DNA from 3 places in the Lysinibacillus sp. DFXJR4 genome. Region 3 is predicted to be linked to each of the others. Evidence: riboswitches for the same ligand, from Rfam matches in the RefSeq annotation. Region 3 holds a riboswitch; each other region holds the start of a gene.

Region 1 (6,510 bases), on a different contig from region 3:
AATCCATGCTGCAGTTGTATAAAATAACAATGATTGTAATCCCATAGCACCTGTTACTGCCCAGGTAACTGGGGATTTCCATAAAGGTGAACGTTCTTTCGTTTTCTTTACAGTGGGCTCGGGTTTATTAAACTTTAATTGTGGAATCCAAATTAAAATAGTTAACACAACTAGAATAAGTGCAATAGCCAGTGCTCCTTGCCAACCTAGAGATGATTGGGCGATAGGGTAGCTAATCCCAGCACCGAGTCCTGCTGTTAAATTCATGGACATTGTAAAAAATGCCATAAGTAAGCCTACATGATAAGGAAATTTTAACTTGAGTAATCCCGGAATAAGTACATTTCCAAATGCAATAGCAACTCCAATTAGCATAGTTCCAAACACAAGTAGACTTGTTGTTCCCAAAGAGCGTAATACAATACCTAATGCTAAAAGGATAGTGGATAAAAATAGTGTTAGCTCAAGTCCCAATTTACGTGCAACAACTGGTGCAAAAGGCGATATAATGGCAAAAGCGAGAAGAGGAATAGTGGTTAGAAATCCAGCTAATACATTTGATATACCTAAATCTTCTCGTATAAAAGAAATAATAGGTCCCACAACTGTTAATGGCATTCGTAATGTCGAGGCAATACAAATAACGCCAATGACTAATAATAAGGTAGCTCCCCTCCAGCTAATTTTCCTGCTAGGATAACTAGTTGAATCTTCATTTGTTGTCAAAATAAATCCCCCCTGTTTGCATTCAATTATAATTAAATCACTATACTACTTTATCACAATATTAAAAATAGTAGAATATTCATAAAATACAGAACTTTACTTATTGTATTGAAATGTAAAATGTCTTATGTTAAACTAGTACACATCATAAATTTAATATTTATATGCCTCATGTTAGTATTGAGGTAGAGGTCGCGGTATTTAGGAGTATGCTAATGGAAATGACAAGCATTGATGAGATTAGCTGAAAGGAAATACTGCCGAAGTGTGAGGGGACTTGAAAGCCTCATGCTGGGGCTGTCTCCGAAAGGAACAGAACTGTCACGTTTGAACAACGTGTTGTGCTATCATTTAGAAAAAACTGAGGATTAACTTAGCCATCACAGTGTTCATGTGATGGTATTTTTTTGCCTCTTATATTAGGAAGGAAGCTATATCGTGAGTGAGATAAAAGTGAATCAGCTCGGTCATAAAGCGCCAAAGCTGAAAAAAGAATTGAAAAGCCGTCATATTACAATGATTTCTTTAGGCGGTACAATTGGCACGGGGCTTTTTTTAGCCAGTGGTGGTGCCATTGCACAGGCAGGTCCTGGCAGTGCATTATTAGCCTATGCCCTAATTGGTATAATGGTGTACTTTTTAATGACAAGCCTAGGTGAGATGGCAGCCTATATGCCATCCTCAGGCTCGTTTAGTACGTATGCTACGAAATTTGTAGATCCAGCTTTAGGTTTTGCACTGGGCTGGAACTATTGGTATAACTGGGCAATCACAATTGCGGCAGAAATCGCAGCTGTATCATTAATTATGAAATATTGGTTCCCAGATAGTTCATCTGCAATTTGGACAGTATTATTTATTGCTGTTGTTTTAACCTTTAATTTATTATCTGTAAAAAGCTATGGGGAAAGTGAATATTGGTTTGCTATGATTAAGGTGGCAACTGTGATTGTGTTCATTATTATCAGCATATTAATGATTTTTGGTATTTTAGGTGGACAGGCACCTGTGGGCTTTACAAATTTCTTTATTAGTGACGGACCGTTTCATGGTGGTTTCCTTGCTACATTCGGTATTTTTCTTGCAGCGGGATTTTCATTTCAAGGAACAGAGCTTCTTGGGATTACAGCTGGTGAAACGGATGATCCTGGAAAAAGTATTCCGAAAGCTGTAAAATCTGTGTTCTGGCGTATTCTTTTATTTTATATTTTAGCGATTGGTGCGATTGGGATGTTGATTCCATTCACAGATGAGCGTTTATTATCAGAAGATATTGCTGTATCGCCATTTACACTAGTATTTGATCGCTTAGGCATTGCCTTTGCTGCTTCCTTAATGAATGCTATTATTTTAACGGCCATGCTATCAGCAGGAAATTCAGGGCTTTATGCCTCATCTCGTATGCTATGGCAATTAGCTGTGGATGGACATGCACCAAAATTTTTCACAAAATTAAGCCGTCGCGGTATTCCAATCTATGCATTAATGGTGACATTAGCTGTAGGGTGCCTTGCATTTTTAGCATCATTCTTTGGTGATGGAGTAGTATATATTTGGCTTTTAAATGCCTCAGGAATGTCTGGCTTCATTGCTTGGCTTGGTATAGCATTTAGTCATTATCGATTCCGCCGAGCTTTCGAAGCGCAAGGCTTAGATCCACAAATGCTACCATATAAAGCAAAGCTATACCCATTTGGCCCGCTTTTCGCCTTTACGGTTTGTATGATTGTTGTCATTGGACAAAACTATTCAGCTTTTATGGGAGACAAAATTGACTGGTATGGCATTCTCGTTTCTTATATTGGTATCCCACTGTTTTTACTGCTATGGTTTGGATACAAAATCAAATATAAAACAAAAATGCTTCCGCTGAAAGAATGTGATTTAAGAGTGGAGGATTAAATTATTGAGCTGTTCTATAAGCCATCATCAATGGCTTATAGAACAGCTTTTTTATTATTTTGTAAATATCGAATGAAACGAAAAAAATATTATATGGTAAATTATATATAATCGATTTCACCTTGATTTCGTGTTTTTTAACTTCTTTCAGCGGGTGTCACGGAATCGGAAAGGAGTACATAAAGGATGTTAGCCTAAAATCATCGCATCCATGTGATAACGGCTAACTGACCTGCTTCATGCAGGCCTAAGCACAAAGCCGATTCCGGACTCAATTATGCCGAGGCATAATTGATAGTAGTAACAGTACTATAGATTAAACTTGGAAGCTCACGGTATAGCTAGGTCAATAATAAAATAAATAGATTTTAAAAGTGAGGTATATGAAAGTGCAAAAGCGTATTTTACTAGTAGAAGATGATGAAGCCATTAGGGAAATGGTGCATAGTTATTTAACGATGGAGGGATTCCTTGTTACTTCTGCAGTGCATGGAGAAGAGGCATTACAAAATTGTTTAAATAAACCCTTTGATTTAGTGATTTTAGATATTATGATACCGAAACTAAATGGATTAGAAGTTTTAAAGATAATACGAGAGCAGGCATCACTACCGATTATCATTATGTCAGCGAAGGATAGCGATGTAGATAAAGCCTTAGGGCTAGGATTAGGCGCAGATGATTATATTGCAAAGCCATTTTCAATGCTGGAATTTTCAGCACGTGTCAAAGCTGCCATTAGAAGGGCAACTAAATACGCCAATCAAATAGAGGAGAAGAAAGATTTAATAGAGATAGATAACCTATCAATCGACCTTATTAATTTTTCAGTAGAGAAGAGCGGACAACAAGTAAAGCTCACTTCAAAGGAATTTGCCATCTTAAAATTATTCGTGACAAATCGTAATCGCGTTTTTACAAAACAGCAAATTTATCAATTGATTTGGAATGACAATTACTATGGAGATGAAAATATTATTAATGTACATATAAGAAGATTGCGCGAAAAAATGGAAGATGATCCGTCCAACCCTCAATATATTAAAACGCTTTGGGGAATTGGCTATAAGTTTGAAGGATAAACAGATGGTTATATTTCTATTATTACTTATAGTGTTACTCATAGGAATTATTATGTTTCAAGTTAAAGCAAAAAAACAACAGAGCGTTACTATTCAGTACGTGCATAGAAAACTGCAAGCAATCATTAACGAAGAAACAAGTGAAAAAATCTTAGTACCGACAGCTAATCAAGAAATCCAGCAGCTTCTTATTGTGTTGAATGCATTGCTAGATCACAATCAAAAAGTGCTGGCAACACATCGGAAAATGGAAAGCTCTATGAAAAAGATGCTGGCAAATATTTCGCATGATCTTAAAACACCATTAACGGTTGTCCTAGGCTATACTGAAATACTACAGCTTAATCACTCGATTAGTGCGGAAGAGCGGCAGCGGTTATTAACTGGCGTCCATTCGAAAACATTGGAAGTATTAAAAATCATCCATACATTTTTTGACCTAGCGAAGTTGGAGGCTGGAGATACCAATTATCCAATGACAAAAATCAATATAAGTGAAATTTGCCGGAAAAATATTTTATCATTTTACGATATGGTTACATCTATGGGGTTAGAGATAGAGATTGTAATACCAGAGACATCAATATATGCGCTAGGTAATGAAGAGGCATTAGATAGGGCTTTGAACAATTTATTGTCAAATGCAATTGCCTATGGGGCAGGTGGCAATGTAATTGGACTGTCCGTAAGAAATGATGATACAAGCATTTATATTGATGTTTGGGATCGAGGCAAGGGAATAGATGAATATCATATAGATAATGTCTTTGAAAGAATGTATACGCTTGAGGATTCCAGAAATAAATCCTTCCAAGGTAGCGGTCTTGGCTTAACGATCACCAAACGACTTGTAGAACTAATGGATGGCTCTATTCAGCTCTCCAGTATTCCATATGAAAAGACTATTTTTACAATAACGTTAAAAAGAATGGTGTACTAAAACAGAAGGCTTGTAGAGCTTTAAATGCTTTACAGGCCTTTCTTCTGTACTTAAGAAATTTGTAAGAATCAATTAATAAATTAGAGAGCTTCATTTTTTATAATAAATTTAGCTACATTTGAGGGAGAGATTGACATGACATATATTGTGAAAACAAATCAACTTACGAAAGTGTTTGACGGAAAAGAAGTGGTTTCTGCTGTCAATATGCATGTGAAGAAGGGAGAGATTTATGGTTTCTTAGGTCCCAATGGAGCCGGAAAAACGACGGTGATGAAAATGCTAACGAACCTAACAAAGCCAACAAGTGGGGATATTGAAGTCTTTGGTCAAAAATTAACGGACCAATCATACGAAGTGCTTAAAAGGTTGGGCACGATTATTGAATATCCAATTTTCTATGAAGATTTGACAGCAAAAGAAACTCTAGAATTACACTGCGAATACATGGGCTATTATGATAAGAAAGGAATTAGCCATGTTCTCGATTTAGTGAAATTAACAAATACAGAGGAGAAGCGTGTTAAAGACTTTTCTTTAGGAATGAAACAACGATTAGGCATTGCAAGAGCTATTATTACGAAGCCAGAATTGCTTATTTTAGATGAGCCGATTAATGGACTAGATCCTGTGGGTATTAAAGAAATACGAGAGTTATTCAAAATGCTTTGTAAAGAGTATGGTATAACACTCATTGTTTCTAGCCACATTTTAGGGGAAATTGAACAATTAGCTGATACGATTGGCGTTATTAAGAATGGAAGATTGATCACGGAAGTTTCAATGGAAGCTGTGAATCGTAGTCAGGTAGATTATATAGAAGTGATTGTGAATGATGGGAAAAAGGCAGCCCTAATTTTAGAAAGTACATTAAATATTACTAATTTCAAACTAATAGATGTCAATTGTATTCGTATATATGAATCGACAGCTTCACAAAAGGTACTATCTAAAACATTAATTGAACATGATATTGAAATCGAGGGGATTAGTAAAAAATCAAGCTCATTAGAGGATTATTTCTTAAAGTTAATCAATGGGGGTGTAGTTAATGCTTAACTTAATGCGTCTAGAGATGAAAAAATTTCATATAGGTTCCTATATAAAACGTGCTATCTTCGCAAATTTTGTGATATTAGCTATTATGTTTATGCTTTTATTCATCGCAAAAATAGAAGGAGATGCTGTCTTTGAAAATTATCAGACTGTTCTTAGTCTAATAGATTCTGCTGTAAGGGCTGTATTTATTATCTTTGCAAGTGCATTAATCGCCAAACTTATTATTAGCGAATTTAAATACAAAACAATCACTTTAGCATTTATGTACCCAATAAATAGAAAGAAATTAATGGCTTCAAAATTGGCTATTATTGTTCTTTTTACCTTTAGTGCAATAATCGTATCAAACGTTTTTGTATCAGCAGTTTTTTGTACCATTATTAGTAATCTTCATTTATTTTCAGATACATTAACAATTTCTGTAATCATTCAACAAATCCCTATTGTTATAATGAATGCCATTGCAGCATCCTGCATCGCATTAATCCCATTGTATTTTGGAATGAGAAAATACTCTATTCCTGTAACCATTATCTCATCGATTTTCATTGTATCAGTTGTATCATCCAATACAGGGAACTTCTCTTTAAATGATATTATTTTTATACCAATTGCTTTAGCAATTATCGGAATAAGCGTGGCCTATGCATCATTTCGAAAAATTGAGAAGATGGATATTTAAGAATTGCTTTGAAAGTCTAGTGCCACCCATAATGTAAAAGCCAGACACAAAGATTATTGTGTCTGGCTTTTATTTAACCAAATATCGTTTCCCATAATAAATAAATATTTAAAACAACG
Region 2 (6,510 bases), on a different contig from region 3:
GTTGGTCGTTTTGTAGCTAGCTACCGTCAAAAATTCGGTAAAGATATTATCGTTGACTTAATTGGTTACCGTCGTCACGGTCACAATGAAACAGATGATCCAACTGTAACAAACCCAGAAACATATAAATTAGTGGCTAAACATGAAACTGTTCGTGCTTTATATGGCGCACAATTAGTAGCAGAGGGTGTTGTTTCGGCAGATGATGTAGCGACATTAGATACAGCAATTTACGCAGAAATGCAAGCTTCTTATGATCATGTTAAAGAAATGGCTGCTAAAGATGAGCATAAACATTTAGAAATGCCTGAAGAATTAAAGGTAGAGTTCCCACAAATTGATACAGCAGTTGGTGCAGAGCGTCTAGAAAAAATAAATGAAGAGCTTTTAGTGTTTGAAGAAAAGTTCGAGCCACAGAAAAAACTTGGTAAGATTTTAGAGAAACGTCGTGAAGCATTTGCTTCTGCAAAAATTGATTGGGGTCATGCTGAAACTTTAGCCTATGCTACGATTATTCAAGATGGCACACCAGTTCGCTTTACAGGACAGGATGCACAGCGTGGTACGTTCTCGCAACGTCACTTAGTATTACATGATAAAAACAATGGTAATGTATTTACACCACTTCACCATATTTCTGGTGCAAATGCTTCATTTACAGTACACAACTCTCCACTGACAGAAGCTGGGGTAGTAGGCTTTGAATATGGGTATAATTTAGAAAATGGCCATGTACTATCAGTTTGGGAAGCTCAATTTGGTGACTTTGCTAATATGGCACAAGTTATGTTCGATAACTTTATTTCAGGTGCACGTGCTAAATGGGGTCAAAAATCCGGTTTAGTCATTCTATTACCTCATGGTTATGAAGGCCAAGGTCCAGAGCACTCTTCGAGCCGTATGGAACGTTATTTACAAATGTCAGCAGAAAATAACTGGTTCGTAGCAAACTGCTCAAATGCAGGTAACTACTACCACTTGTTACGTCGTCAAGCAGCGTTGCTAGGAACTGAAGGCGTTCGTCCACTTGTGGTTGTATCACCTAAATACCTACTTCGTCACCCATTAGCTGCAGCGAATGCTGAGCAATTAGCAAATGGTTCATTCCAAGAAGTAATTGAACAACCAGGTCTAGGTTCAAAACCAGAAGCTGTAGAGCGTATTGTACTTGGTACTGGTAAAGTAATGATCGACATTGCAGACCGTATTAAAGACGGTGAAGGTTTCGACCACTTACACATTATTCGTGTAGAACAACTTTACCCATTCCCAAAAGAGCAAGTTGCTGGTATTATTGCTAAGTATCCGAATGTTAAAGAAGTAGTATGGGTACAGGAAGAACCGAAAAACCAAGGTACTTGGAATTATGCATTAGAAACACTTTATGAACTTTCAGAAGGTAAAAAGCTTCGTTATGTAGGTCGCCCTGCAATGAGCTCTACTTCAGAAGGTGATGCTGATTCTCATAAAGCTGCTCAAGCCGCAATTGTAGAAGAAGCGGTTGCTGAGCCTGTAAAGGTTAAATAATCATATATTAATTTTTGAAGCCGGGCTGCTTGCTTAGGCGAGTGGCCCTTCTATGTGCATTATGCACGTTAATTAAAGGAGGAAATGAAAGTGGCTGAAATTAAAGTCCCTGAATTAGCAGAATCGATTACAGAAGGAAGTATCGCACAATGGGTAAAAAAAGTGGGCGATCGCGTTGAGAAAGGTGAATTCATCGTTGAACTTGAAACAGATAAAGTAAACGCTGAAATTATTTCCGAAGAAGCAGGTGTCTTAACACAAATTTTAGCTGAGGAAGGCGATACTGTACTTGTTGGTCAAGTGATCGCAGTTGTAGAAGCAGGCGAAGGTGCAGCACCAGCTCCAGCTGCTCCAGCAGAAGCAACACCAGCGCAAGCAGTACCACAAGCAGCACCTGCCCCAGTTGCAGCAGCTCCGGTTGTGGAAGAAACTTCTGGTGAGCGTGTAATCGCATCTCCAGCAGCACGTAAACTTGCTCGCGAAAAAGGTATTGATCTTGCTGCTGTATCTCCAGTAGACCCACAAGGTCGTGTACGTGTCCAAGACGTGGCAGCTCATGGGACAGCTCCAGTAGCAGCACCACAAGCTCCCGCAGCGCCAAAAGCGGTAGCAGCTGTAGATGAATCACGTGTAACAGTAGAAAAAATGAGTCGTCGTCGCCAAACAATTGCGAAACGTTTACTTGAAGTAAAACAATCTACTGCAATGTTAACTACATTTAACGAAGTTGATATGACAAATGTTATGGCTTTACGTTCTCGTAAAAAAGACCAATTCTTCGAGTCAACAGGCTCTAAACTTGGTTTCATGTCATTCTTCACAAAAGCAGTAGTAGCAGCACTTAAAAAATATCCATATGTGAACGCACAAATCGTTGGTGACGAAATTCACTTAAACAACTTCTTTGATATTGGTGTAGCTGTATCGACAGAAGAAGGTTTAGTGGTACCAGTTGTACGTGATGCTGACCGTAAAAACTTTGCTGAAATTGAAGATGCAATTGCAGACCTAGCGAAAAAAGCTCGCGACAAAAAATTAGGTTTAGCAGATCTTCAAGGTGGCTCATTCACAATTACAAATGGTGGTGTATTTGGTTCATTAATGTCTACACCTATCATGAATGGTACACAAGCTGGTATCTTAGGTATGCACTCCATCAAAAAACGTCCGGTTGAAGTGAATGGTGAAGTAGAAATTCGCCCAATGATGTACCTAGCGCTTTCTTATGACCACCGTATTATCGATGGTAAAGATTCTGTAGGCTTCCTTAAAACAGTAAAAGAATTACTTGAAAACCCAGAAGATTTATTATTAAATTCTTAATGTCCAAAGCCCTGCGATTTGCAGGGCTTTTTCTTTTATATGCAGGATAGAATTAGCTGATAGAAATGCTAAAATGATGGGATAGAATCCCCAAAGTAGTGAATAGAACCTTCAACATATTGGATAAAAACATTGTACGGTAACACCATTGTTCTTAAAGGTTCTTTTGGAATACTAGTATTACTATTAATGATAATAATTTGCGATTTTTTTCATTAAAACTTCAATATATTTGCTTACATTGCAAAAGTAAATAATGGATTTATGATAGATAAAACCCTAATATTGTCATTAATCAGAAAAATGATAAAATTATCTTGACGAATAAGTTCGTTTTATAGTAGTATCTAGATATCAATTAAATAAACAAACCTCACATTAATTTTGTTGTGAGGTAGAGGCGCGGTATTTATTAGTCCATTGTTGAGTACAAGCAAGCGAAGACGCAATGGAGAAGGAAATATCGCCGAAGTATAAAAGGAGCTCGTACTTTTATACTGGGTCTGCAGTGAATAAGTGCAGGACTGTCCTAGTAAGTTGCTTTCCACATTTACTAGGTTGTGCTATCTCGGAAACATGGAAATTATAGTGAGGATTTGGGCAACTGTCAATTAAAGGTAAGACCTAAGTTCAAAGCTTAGGTCTTTTTTAGTACAGTTGTCTTATTTTTTTACAGAAAAGGGGAGTTTTTCATGAAAAGAAAATGGTTGTTAGTAATGATCTCTATTATGACGGCAATTCTGCTAGCTGCTTGTGGTGCTGGGGACAAAAAGGATTCGGATAAATCTGGAGATGCTGGTGCTGATACAGGTGGATCAGAAGATGGTGGGCAATTCCGTATTGGGATGGAAGCAGGTTATCCTCCATTCAACTGGACACAGCAAAATGATGCAAATGGCGCAGTAAAAATTGCAGATAATGCTGAGTATGCAGGTGGCTATGATGTTCAAATGGCCAAAAAAATCGCTGAAGGTTTAGGAAAAGAATTAGTGATTGTCAAAATGGAATGGGATGGATTAGTGCCAGCACTTCAATCCAATAAAATTGATGCTATTATTGCTGGGATGTCTCCTACTGAGGAACGTAAGCAAACGATTGATTTCACTGAAAACTACTATACTTCTGATTTTGTAATGGTTATTAAAAAAGGGAGTAAATATGAAAAAGCAAAATCAATTCAGGATTTCTCCGGTGCTAAAATTACTTCACAATTAAACACTTCAAACTACAATGTGATTGACCAAATCAAAGATGTGCAAAAGCAAACTGCTATGGATAACTTCCCAGCAATGCGTGTAGCTCTAGAGGCTGGTAAAATTGATGGCTATGTAGCAGAACGTCCAGAAGGTATTTCAGCTGCAGCAGCTAATGATAAATTCGCATATGTAGCGTTTGAAGAAGGCTTTGATACAGATCCTTCTAACACATCCATCGCAGTTGGTTTACGTAAAGGTGAGGCAAATCTTGACAAAATCAATGAAATTTTAAAAGGAATTTCAGAAGATGATCGCCAAACAATGATGGAAGAAGCAATTCAGCAACAACCGGCAGCACAATAACATGGATGCACGGACTATTTGCTAGTCCGTGCAATGTCATTTCATCATTATTCAATGAGAACCTCTCTAAATAATGATAATGTCTTAGCTAAACATTTCATAAAATGGTAGAACAATCGTGTTTATCATGGTAGTTAGCTAGGATTATAAAGAAGAAACAAGCAACACTATGTTGTTAGGAGGAACATCATGAGTCTTGAATGGATTATCTCTATTGTAGAGAACAACTGGCAAATGTTTTTACGAGGTGCGTATTATACCTTATTGATTTCGAGTATTAGTACAATTATTGGTGCATTTATCGGATTTTTCATCGGGATTATGCATACCATTCCGGTTCGTAAAAAAGGTGTAAAGTTCTACAGTTTAAAGCTGATTAATTTTATACTAACATGCTATGTTGAATTCTTCCGTGGTACACCAATGATTGTACAAGCGATGGTTGTCTTCTACGGATTGGATATAGCATTTGGCATCGACATGCATTTTATTACAGCAGGTATTTTAGTAGTTTCTTTGAATACCGGTGCTTATATGGCTGAAATAGTGCGTGGTGGTATTGTTTCCATTGATAAAGGTCAATATGAGGCAGCTTCAGCTATCGGTATGAATCATTTCCAAATCATGCTGCATGTTGTACTGCCACAGGTTGCGCGAAATGTATTACCTGCAACAGGGAACCAATTAATTATGAATATTAAGGATACTGCTGTTTTAAACGTTATCGGGGTAACGGAATTATTCTTCCAAACAAAATCAATTGCAGGGAATAACTTCCGCTATTTTGAATCATTCTTTGTAGCTTGTGTCCTTTACTTTATTATGACATTTACAGCATCACGAATTTTACTATATGTTGAAAAACGACTTGATGGACCAGATGCCTATCAAAAAGAACAGAAAGAAGCGATATAGGGGGACGCACAAATGACAGTTATTAAAATCAAGCATTTAAGTAAATCATTTGGTCGTAACCAAGTGTTAAAGGATGTCAATTTTCAAGTAGAGAAGGGGGAGGTAGTGTGCTTAATCGGCTCCTCTGGATCTGGTAAATCAACATTACTTCGTTGCATCAATTTATTGGAAACACCAAGTGGTGGACAGATTATCTACAAAGGTGAAAATATTCTGGATGACAAGCATAACATTCAAAAATATCGTACACATTTAGGGATGGTTTTCCAGCAGTTTAATTTATTTAACAACCACAATGTATTGAACAATTGTACAGTTGGTCAAATAAAAGTATTAAAGCGTTCAAAATCAGAAGCTGAAAAAACAGCTTTAGAATATTTAAAAATTGTTGGTATGGATCAATATGTTAATGCCAAGCCAAGACAGCTATCTGGTGGGCAAAAACAGCGTGTGGCTATTGCGCGTGCACTATCGATGAGTCCAGATGTGATGCTGTTTGATGAGCCGACATCTGCTCTTGATCCAGAAATGGTAGGGGAAGTATTAAAGGTTATGCGTCAACTCGCAGATGCAGGAAATACGATGTTAATCGTGACACATGAAATGGAATTTGCAAAAGAAGTAGCAGATCGTGTCGTATTTATGGACAAAGGAGTAATTGTTGAGGAGGGACCACCTTCTCAGGTTTTAGTCACGCCTCAGCATGAGCGAACGAAGGAATTTTTAAAGCGTACATTAAAATAAATTCCAGATAGGTATGAAAAAAGTGAGTCCAATAAATGGGCTCACTTTATTTTCTAGAATTCCATTCAGCATAAAGAATAAAGCAAATTGCAAATGCTACGGCAATGATAAAAAACCATTGCGGTACACCACCAAAGCTCATAATAACACCTCAAAGTAAAAATTTATAATAATAATGGTTGTTTATCAAGAAAATAGGGTCTTCTATGGTTTTTTTCTCCACAAAAGATCTAAAATATTATAAAATAAGCAGTAGACATTAGCTTCAAGCTAGTAAAGAGAGGTAGAGAGATTATGTTACATTTAAAATGGAAAGATGCGCCAACACTTCGCACAGTCACGTGCAAGCATACAAATGCATCTAAATACTTAGTGTCCAATGTATTAACGGTTGGAAAAGATTATGAAGTTAAAAATGAAACAGAAGAGTTCATCTTTATTA
Region 3 (6,510 bases):
TACTGCGTTTGGTCCTGCAACCATACCACCGTAGATAGCAGATAATAATGAGTTTGCACCAAGACGGTTTGCACCATGTTGTGAGTAATCACATTCACCTGCTGCAAATAGACCAGGTATTTCAGTCATTTGGTTGTAGTCAACCCATAATCCACCCATTGAGTAGTGAACTGCTGGGAAAATTTTCATAGGTAATTTACGTGGGTCATCTCCAACGAATTTTTCGTAGATTTCGATGATACCACCAAGTTTAACGTCCAATTCATGTGGATCTTTATGAGAAAGATCTAGGTATACCATGTTTTCACCATTGATACCAAGTTTTTGGTTTACACAAACGTCGAAAATTTCACGTGTTGCAATATCACGTGGTACTAAGTTACCATAGGCTGGGTATTTTTCTTCTAGGAAGTACCAAGGTTTACCGTCTTTATAAGTCCAAATACGTCCACCTTCACCACGAGCCGATTCTGACATTAAACGGTTTTTGTCATCTCCAGGAATCGCTGTAGGGTGAATTTGGATGAATTCACCATTCGCATAAGAAGCACCTTGTTGGTAAACGATAGAAGCAGCAGATCCAGTATTAATAACAGAGTTTGTTGTTTTACCGAAGATAATACCAGGACCACCAGTCGCCATAATAACAGCGTCTGCACGGTATGATTTAATTTCTTCAGTACGCATATCTTGTGCTACAATACCACGACAAACGCCATCTTCGTCAATAATGACACCAAGGAATTCCCAGTGCTCATATTTATTAACTAAACCAGCTACTTCGTGTGAACGAACTTGCTCATCTAGTGCATATAGTAATTGTTGACCAGTTGTTGCACCTGAGAATGCTGTACGGTGCATTAATGTACCACCAAAACGACGGAAATCAAGAAGTCCTTCAGGTGTACGGTTGAACATAACGCCCATACGGTCCATTAAGTGAATAATACCAGGAGCCGCATCACACATACCTTTAACTGGTGGTTGGTTAGCTAAGAAGTCCCCACCATATACTGTATCATCAAAGTGAATCCAAGGAGAATCCCCTTCACCTTTTGTATTTACCGCACCATTAATTCCGCCTTGCGCACATACAGAGTGTGAGCGTTTTACAGGAACTAATGAGAATAAATCAACTTCAGTACCAACTTCAGCTGCTTTAATCGTTGCCATCAGACCAGCAAGACCGCCGCCGACAACAATTATTTTGCTTTTCGCCATGATTATTTCTCACTCCTCTTAAAAAATTGCAATGATTGCATGTGCTCTATAATAGCTTCTATTAAATTAAACGAAAGCTAAAATAGCAGCCACACCAACTACACTTAGAATTACGAAAAGAATGTTTGTTACATAAGTAGCAATCTTTTGAGACTGAGGAGATTGTACAACACCCCAGCTTACTAGGAATGCCCATAGACCGTTTGATAAGTGGAAAGTTGCTGATAAAATACCAACGATGTAGAATCCAAGCATGATTGGATTAGCAACGATATTCGCCATCATATCGTAATCAACGTGTGTACCAAGCGCTTTTTGAATACGAGTTTGGAAAATATGCCATGCAATGAAAATCACTAAGAATACACCTGTAAAACGTTGTAATGAGAACATCCAGTTACGGTATGTGCTGAAACGTCCTGTATTTGGTGTAGCAGTGAATGCAATGTAAACACCATAAAATGCGTGGAACATTAATGGAATATAGATGACAATCCATTCAACTAGGATAAGGAATGGAATCTTTTCCATTACTGCGGTAGCATCGTTGTAACTTTCTGCTCCGCCTGTTGCTGTAAAGTTAATGAACAGGTGCATCGTTAAGAACAAACCTACTGGAATGATCCCAAGTAGAGAATGTAAGCGACGCCATAAAAACTCTCGATCTTTCGACAAGACTGTTACCCCCCTTAGTACTTAAAATAGCACAACAAAAGAAGTCATCATTTTGTAAATGATACTTCATTGACTGTGTATTTCATCATGGTACAATATTATGACATGTTTATTGTACTCTCAAGAGCTACGAGCGTCAAGGTAACTTAGAGTTTTTCATAGTCCTCATTAAAGAACTAATCTAGTACATGATGCATCATTTTTTCTCGAAAAAACTATCTTTACTTTATCAGCGTTAAATTTTAAGAAAATTCTAAGAAAGAAGGATTTCAATGTTAAACCCTCCATATCCTACTATCTCATCATTTGGCTATGAGATTATCCGTGATCATATTTTATCTTCAATTCTTGGTAAACACGAGGAGGATGTACTTTACTGGGCCGGAAAAGAGCTGGCTCGGAAGTTTCCTTGTAAAAGTCAAGAAGAACTTATCGCATTTTTCGCAGATGCCTGTTGGGGTACCCTTGAATTGATTAAAGAAACAAAAGATGGACGTATATTCCAGTTGACAAATGATCCTGAGCTGCTATTAGTTGGGCACCGTTGCTTTAGATTGGAAGCCGGTTTTATAGCAGAGCAAATTCAGCAAGCAAAAGGTTATTTAACAGAATGCTACGATGAAAAACAAGTTAAACAGGAGCATGTGATGTTCACTGTGAAGTGGGATGTTAAAGAAAGAATTATGAATACTATACCAACAGAGTAAGAAAAAGGATTGCATCCCTCTCTTTATTTATGGGATGACAATCCTTTTTATAATTGCGCATGTCTTTCTTTTAACAGTATATCTATTAATGCAATAAAGGCCTCCAATATATTAAGCGAGTGTTGAATCATTTCCTCTAAGTTACTAATTGATAGTTCATTGACTAATTTTTGTGCAGCAGTATGTACGAATTCATGCGGTTGCTCTATTTGACGGTACTCTGATAAGGAATGATACTGCTCAAGATGTCCATAATACCATTGTCCAAAGGCACATTGATGATGTGTTTTTAAAATATCCTTTTGTCCTGCCCTTTGAATTGTATTTCGCAAAAAGCTTGCATGATCCATTAATCTTGCTGCTAGCTGACTTATGACGGTTTGCTCTGAAGGTTTGCGGAAGGTCGGTACAATAGCTTTTAGCATTTCAGTGACTTGATTTTGAATTGTCTCGGAGAAATCACTAGTATGTGATAATTCTGTTGTCGTGATAGCCAATCGATCAATCGCTACTACATTTTCCTCAGACGCAACTGTTATTTGGTGAACGCCATGTGCTGCCTCTTCAATACTTTTGCTTGTAATAGACAGATTCGTAATATTGTCTTTCATATTGCTTAAGAAATTTGTGAAATAGTATTCAACCTGTTCGATATTCGTTATAGTATGATGTAATTTCTCATCGATGACTGATCGAATTGTTGTCATTTCTTTTAAGGAACCTTTGGAGCTACTGGCTAACTTCCCTACCTCCATTGCCACAACATTAAAACCCTTTCCATGCTCACCAGCTCGCGCAGCTTCAATTGAGGCATTTAACGCAAGTAGCTGCGTTTGATCAGCAATCGCTGTTACACTTTTGCCAATGTTATTCATTCTATTCATTTCATCCTTCAGTTGCTCTGTTGAATGAGCTCCCTGGATTAACAACCCTTGAACAATTCCACCTTTTGTAATTGATGACTCCATCTCTTTCACTAATTGGATAGAATGCTGTTTGATTTCTTGAATGTTTGCATTCACATTTTTCTCTACAGCTAATATTTCTTCTGTGTTTGATGACATTTCTTCACTCATTGCTGAAATATCCCCTACACTTGTTGACACTCCCTGTACCTTTAAAGCAGTTTGAAAATTAATTAATTCCATATGTGCTAGTACAAAGTCTAATATTGCATTTTTTACATCAATGCTTTCCTGTGCAAGTTCCAATTCTAGAATGCGTTTTTTCAGTAATTGTATTTCAGAATCATTGCACTGATTTATACCCTCAACAATTGGTTTTTGAAATAGACCAAATAATGCCATTCAATACTCACCTCTTCCTTGCCAAAACATGTAATCTCTCTCTATTATATAACAATCAATTTCGATAAAACATTAAATTGATGTAAACGTCCCATATATAAAAAGGATGTGGCTATTACACATCCTTTCATTCTTACATATAAAGTGCTTGCTCTAAATTAAACTCATCATGTAAAGCATTAGCTGCATGAATCATGTCATCTTGAGGCACTACAACAGACACTTTGATTTCGGATGTACTAACCATCTTAACAGGGATGCCTTCATGTCGTAAACGATCAAACATTCGTGCAGCAACGCCTGGATTAGATGCCATTCCTGAACCAATAATAGATACCTTTGCCAAGCCGACTTCAAAATCAGCAAAGCTAAACCCAAGCGACAATTTACTTTCTTCTAGAACACGTAATGCTTCTGCAAACTCTTCTTTCAAAATCGTAAATGATACAGTCGGTTTAAGACCGTCAATAATCGCTTGCACGATGATATCTACATTAATGCGATGATCTGCAAGTATCGTAAAGATATCTGCCAACGAAGCATCTGAATAAGCATCATACCCTACCGTTAAACGAATAACATCTGATTCATAGGCAACACCCCGTACAATTAAATTTTTTTCCATCTCAACTTCCTCCTTCAATAAAGTACCTACTGTATCTATTTCATTTGATCGAATAATAACGGGTATTTGAAACTTCTTTGCTAATTCTACAGCTCGTGGATGTAAGATATGTGTACCTAAATTCGATAACTCCAGCATCTCATTATAGGAAATTTCCTTTAATTTTTGTGCACCGTTCACATGGTTTGGATCAGCAGTATAAACGCCTTCCACGTTCGTATAAATATCCACACGCTCCGTATCCAGTGCTGCTGCAATGGCCACAGCAGTCGTCTCTGCTCCACCTTTACCAAGAGTCGTAATATTTTGTAAATGATCAATACCCTGCTCCCCAGCAACTACGACAATTTGCTCCTGTGCTAAATGCTCTTCTAGTCGACTTACATCCACATAATCAATGCGTGCGTTAACATGCATTGCATCTGTCTGAACACCTGCCTGCCAGCCTGTTAATGACACTGCACTATAGCCTTCTTCCTGCAAGGCAATGGCCACTAAGGCACTTGATTGTTGTGAGCTTGTTGAACGTAGCACATCTAATTCACGCTTAGACGCATCATCAGATAAATCCCGTGCCATTTTTGTTAATTCATTTGCTGAGCTTGTCATTGCTGCAGTAACAATAACTACATCATGACCTTTTTCTTTTTCATGAATTGCCTTTTTCGCAATCTCAAAAATATGTGCTGATGATGCTAATGTAGCACCGCCAAATTTCATTACAATTCTTGCCATCCTGAATCTTCTCCTTTTCATCATCACTAATTTGACGTAATTTCTATTCGGAGTGTCTACTAGAAAACCAAAAAAAGCAGCTTTCACATAACGTGAAAGCTGCCTATACATGTACAATAAAAAAACCTTGCGCATGTGTGATAGCTCTCCGAAACGTTTAGAATCGACAGTCTTACATTTCTTAAATGCAAAACCAGTACAACATCGGAAACAACGATGCTCCACTTCGGCAAGCTCCCCTTTCATACATCTTCACAGGATTTGTTCATCCTCTGATGTACTACTTTTGAATCTTGCACCTCTATCATCACTTAAAATAGTGAATGTATGTTATTAAACATTAGCATATGTCTATTCCTTTGACAATGTCTGTTCCTGAAAATAGGTATATATATGACTAGCAAGATTAGCAGGCATCCCAGCCTCTTGTAATGCTAACTCACTTGCCTCTCGAATTTTTTTGACAGAACCAAAATGCTTTAATAATTGCTGTTTTCGCTTTGGACCAATACCCTCAATCTGATCGAGAACAGATTGAATAGCATGCTTTTCGTGCTGCTGGCGTAGGAATGTAATGGCAAACCGGTGTACCTCGTCTTGAATTCGTTGCAATAAATAGAACCCATCACTTGTGCGCTTTAACGCAATGACCTCAGGTGGATCACCAAATAGAAGCTGTGATGTATTATGCTTTTCATCCTTCGCTAAGCCAGCGATTGGAATGACCAGCCCAAGCTCATCCTCTAATACTTCTCGTGCAACTTCCATTTGTCCCTTCCCTCCATCTATTAAAACTAAATCTGGTAGGGGTAATCCTTCCTTTAGTACACGAATGTAACGACGACGTATTACCTCCTGCATCGCCCCATAGTCATCGTGCTTAGCAGCTGTCCGAGTTTTATACTTCCGATATTCTTTCTTTGCAGGCTTGCCATCGATAAATACCACCATTGCAGATACAGCATCTGTTCCATGCATATGACTGTTATCAAAAGCCTCGATTCGTAAAGGTGTGGAAATTCCCATCGCTTCACCCAGTGCCTCACATGCACCAATTGTTCGTTCTTCCTGACGTTCAATGAGCTGGAACTTAGCTGCTACTGCGATTTCAGCATTTTTTGTAGCGAGGTCAACAAGCTCTTTTTTTTGCCCACGCTTTGGCGTCAATACCTTCACATCTAATAATTCTGTTAAAATGGCAGCATCAATAGCTTGTGGGATAAAAATTTCCTTTGGTTTA

The links. A riboswitch is a leader RNA that binds a small molecule or an ion and turns the genes downstream of it on or off. The one in region 3 is predicted to bind lysine.
Region 1: another riboswitch for lysine. It lies ahead of AC2CGN_RS22680 (amino acid permease); the one in region 3 lies ahead of AC2CGN_RS10355 (aspartate kinase).
Region 2: another riboswitch for lysine. It lies ahead of AC2CGN_RS24855 (transporter substrate-binding domain-containing protein); the one in region 3 lies ahead of AC2CGN_RS10355 (aspartate kinase).

What each region holds. Positions count from the first base shown of each region.
Region 1 covers NZ_JBXUNW010000019.1:83,000-89,509, reverse strand. Annotated here, with positions in the region: gene AC2CGN_RS22685 (CynX/NimT family MFS transporter) at 1-726, opposite strand, end outside; lysine riboswitch at 905-1,081, shown strand; gene AC2CGN_RS22680 (amino acid permease) at 1,165-2,628, shown strand; gene AC2CGN_RS22675 (response regulator transcription factor) at 3,018-3,710, shown strand; gene AC2CGN_RS22670 (sensor histidine kinase) at 3,715-4,650, shown strand; gene AC2CGN_RS22665 (ABC transporter ATP-binding protein) at 4,786-5,709, shown strand; gene AC2CGN_RS22660 (ABC transporter permease) at 5,702-6,391, shown strand; gene AC2CGN_RS22655 (Nramp family divalent metal transporter) at 6,465-6,510, opposite strand, start outside.
Region 2 covers NZ_JBXUNW010000028.1:16,386-22,895, forward strand. Annotated here, with positions in the region: gene AC2CGN_RS24845 (2-oxoglutarate dehydrogenase E1 component) at 1-1,527, shown strand, start outside; gene odhB (2-oxoglutarate dehydrogenase complex dihydrolipoyllysine-residue succinyltransferase) at 1,618-2,850, shown strand; lysine riboswitch at 3,238-3,424, shown strand; gene AC2CGN_RS24855 (transporter substrate-binding domain-containing protein) at 3,543-4,409, shown strand; gene AC2CGN_RS24860 (amino acid ABC transporter permease) at 4,599-5,324, shown strand; gene AC2CGN_RS24865 (amino acid ABC transporter ATP-binding protein) at 5,337-6,068, shown strand; gene AC2CGN_RS24870 (DUF6501 family protein) at 6,363-6,510, shown strand, end outside.
Region 3 covers NZ_JBXUNW010000003.1:17,223-23,732, forward strand. Annotated here, with positions in the region: gene sdhA (succinate dehydrogenase flavoprotein subunit) at 1-1,221, opposite strand, end outside; gene AC2CGN_RS10340 (succinate dehydrogenase cytochrome b558 subunit) at 1,288-1,896, opposite strand; gene AC2CGN_RS10345 (YslB family protein) at 2,169-2,603, shown strand; gene AC2CGN_RS10350 (methyl-accepting chemotaxis protein) at 2,651-3,910, opposite strand; gene AC2CGN_RS10355 (aspartate kinase) at 4,044-5,270, opposite strand; lysine riboswitch at 5,404-5,582, opposite strand; gene uvrC (excinuclease ABC subunit UvrC) at 5,622-6,510, opposite strand, start outside.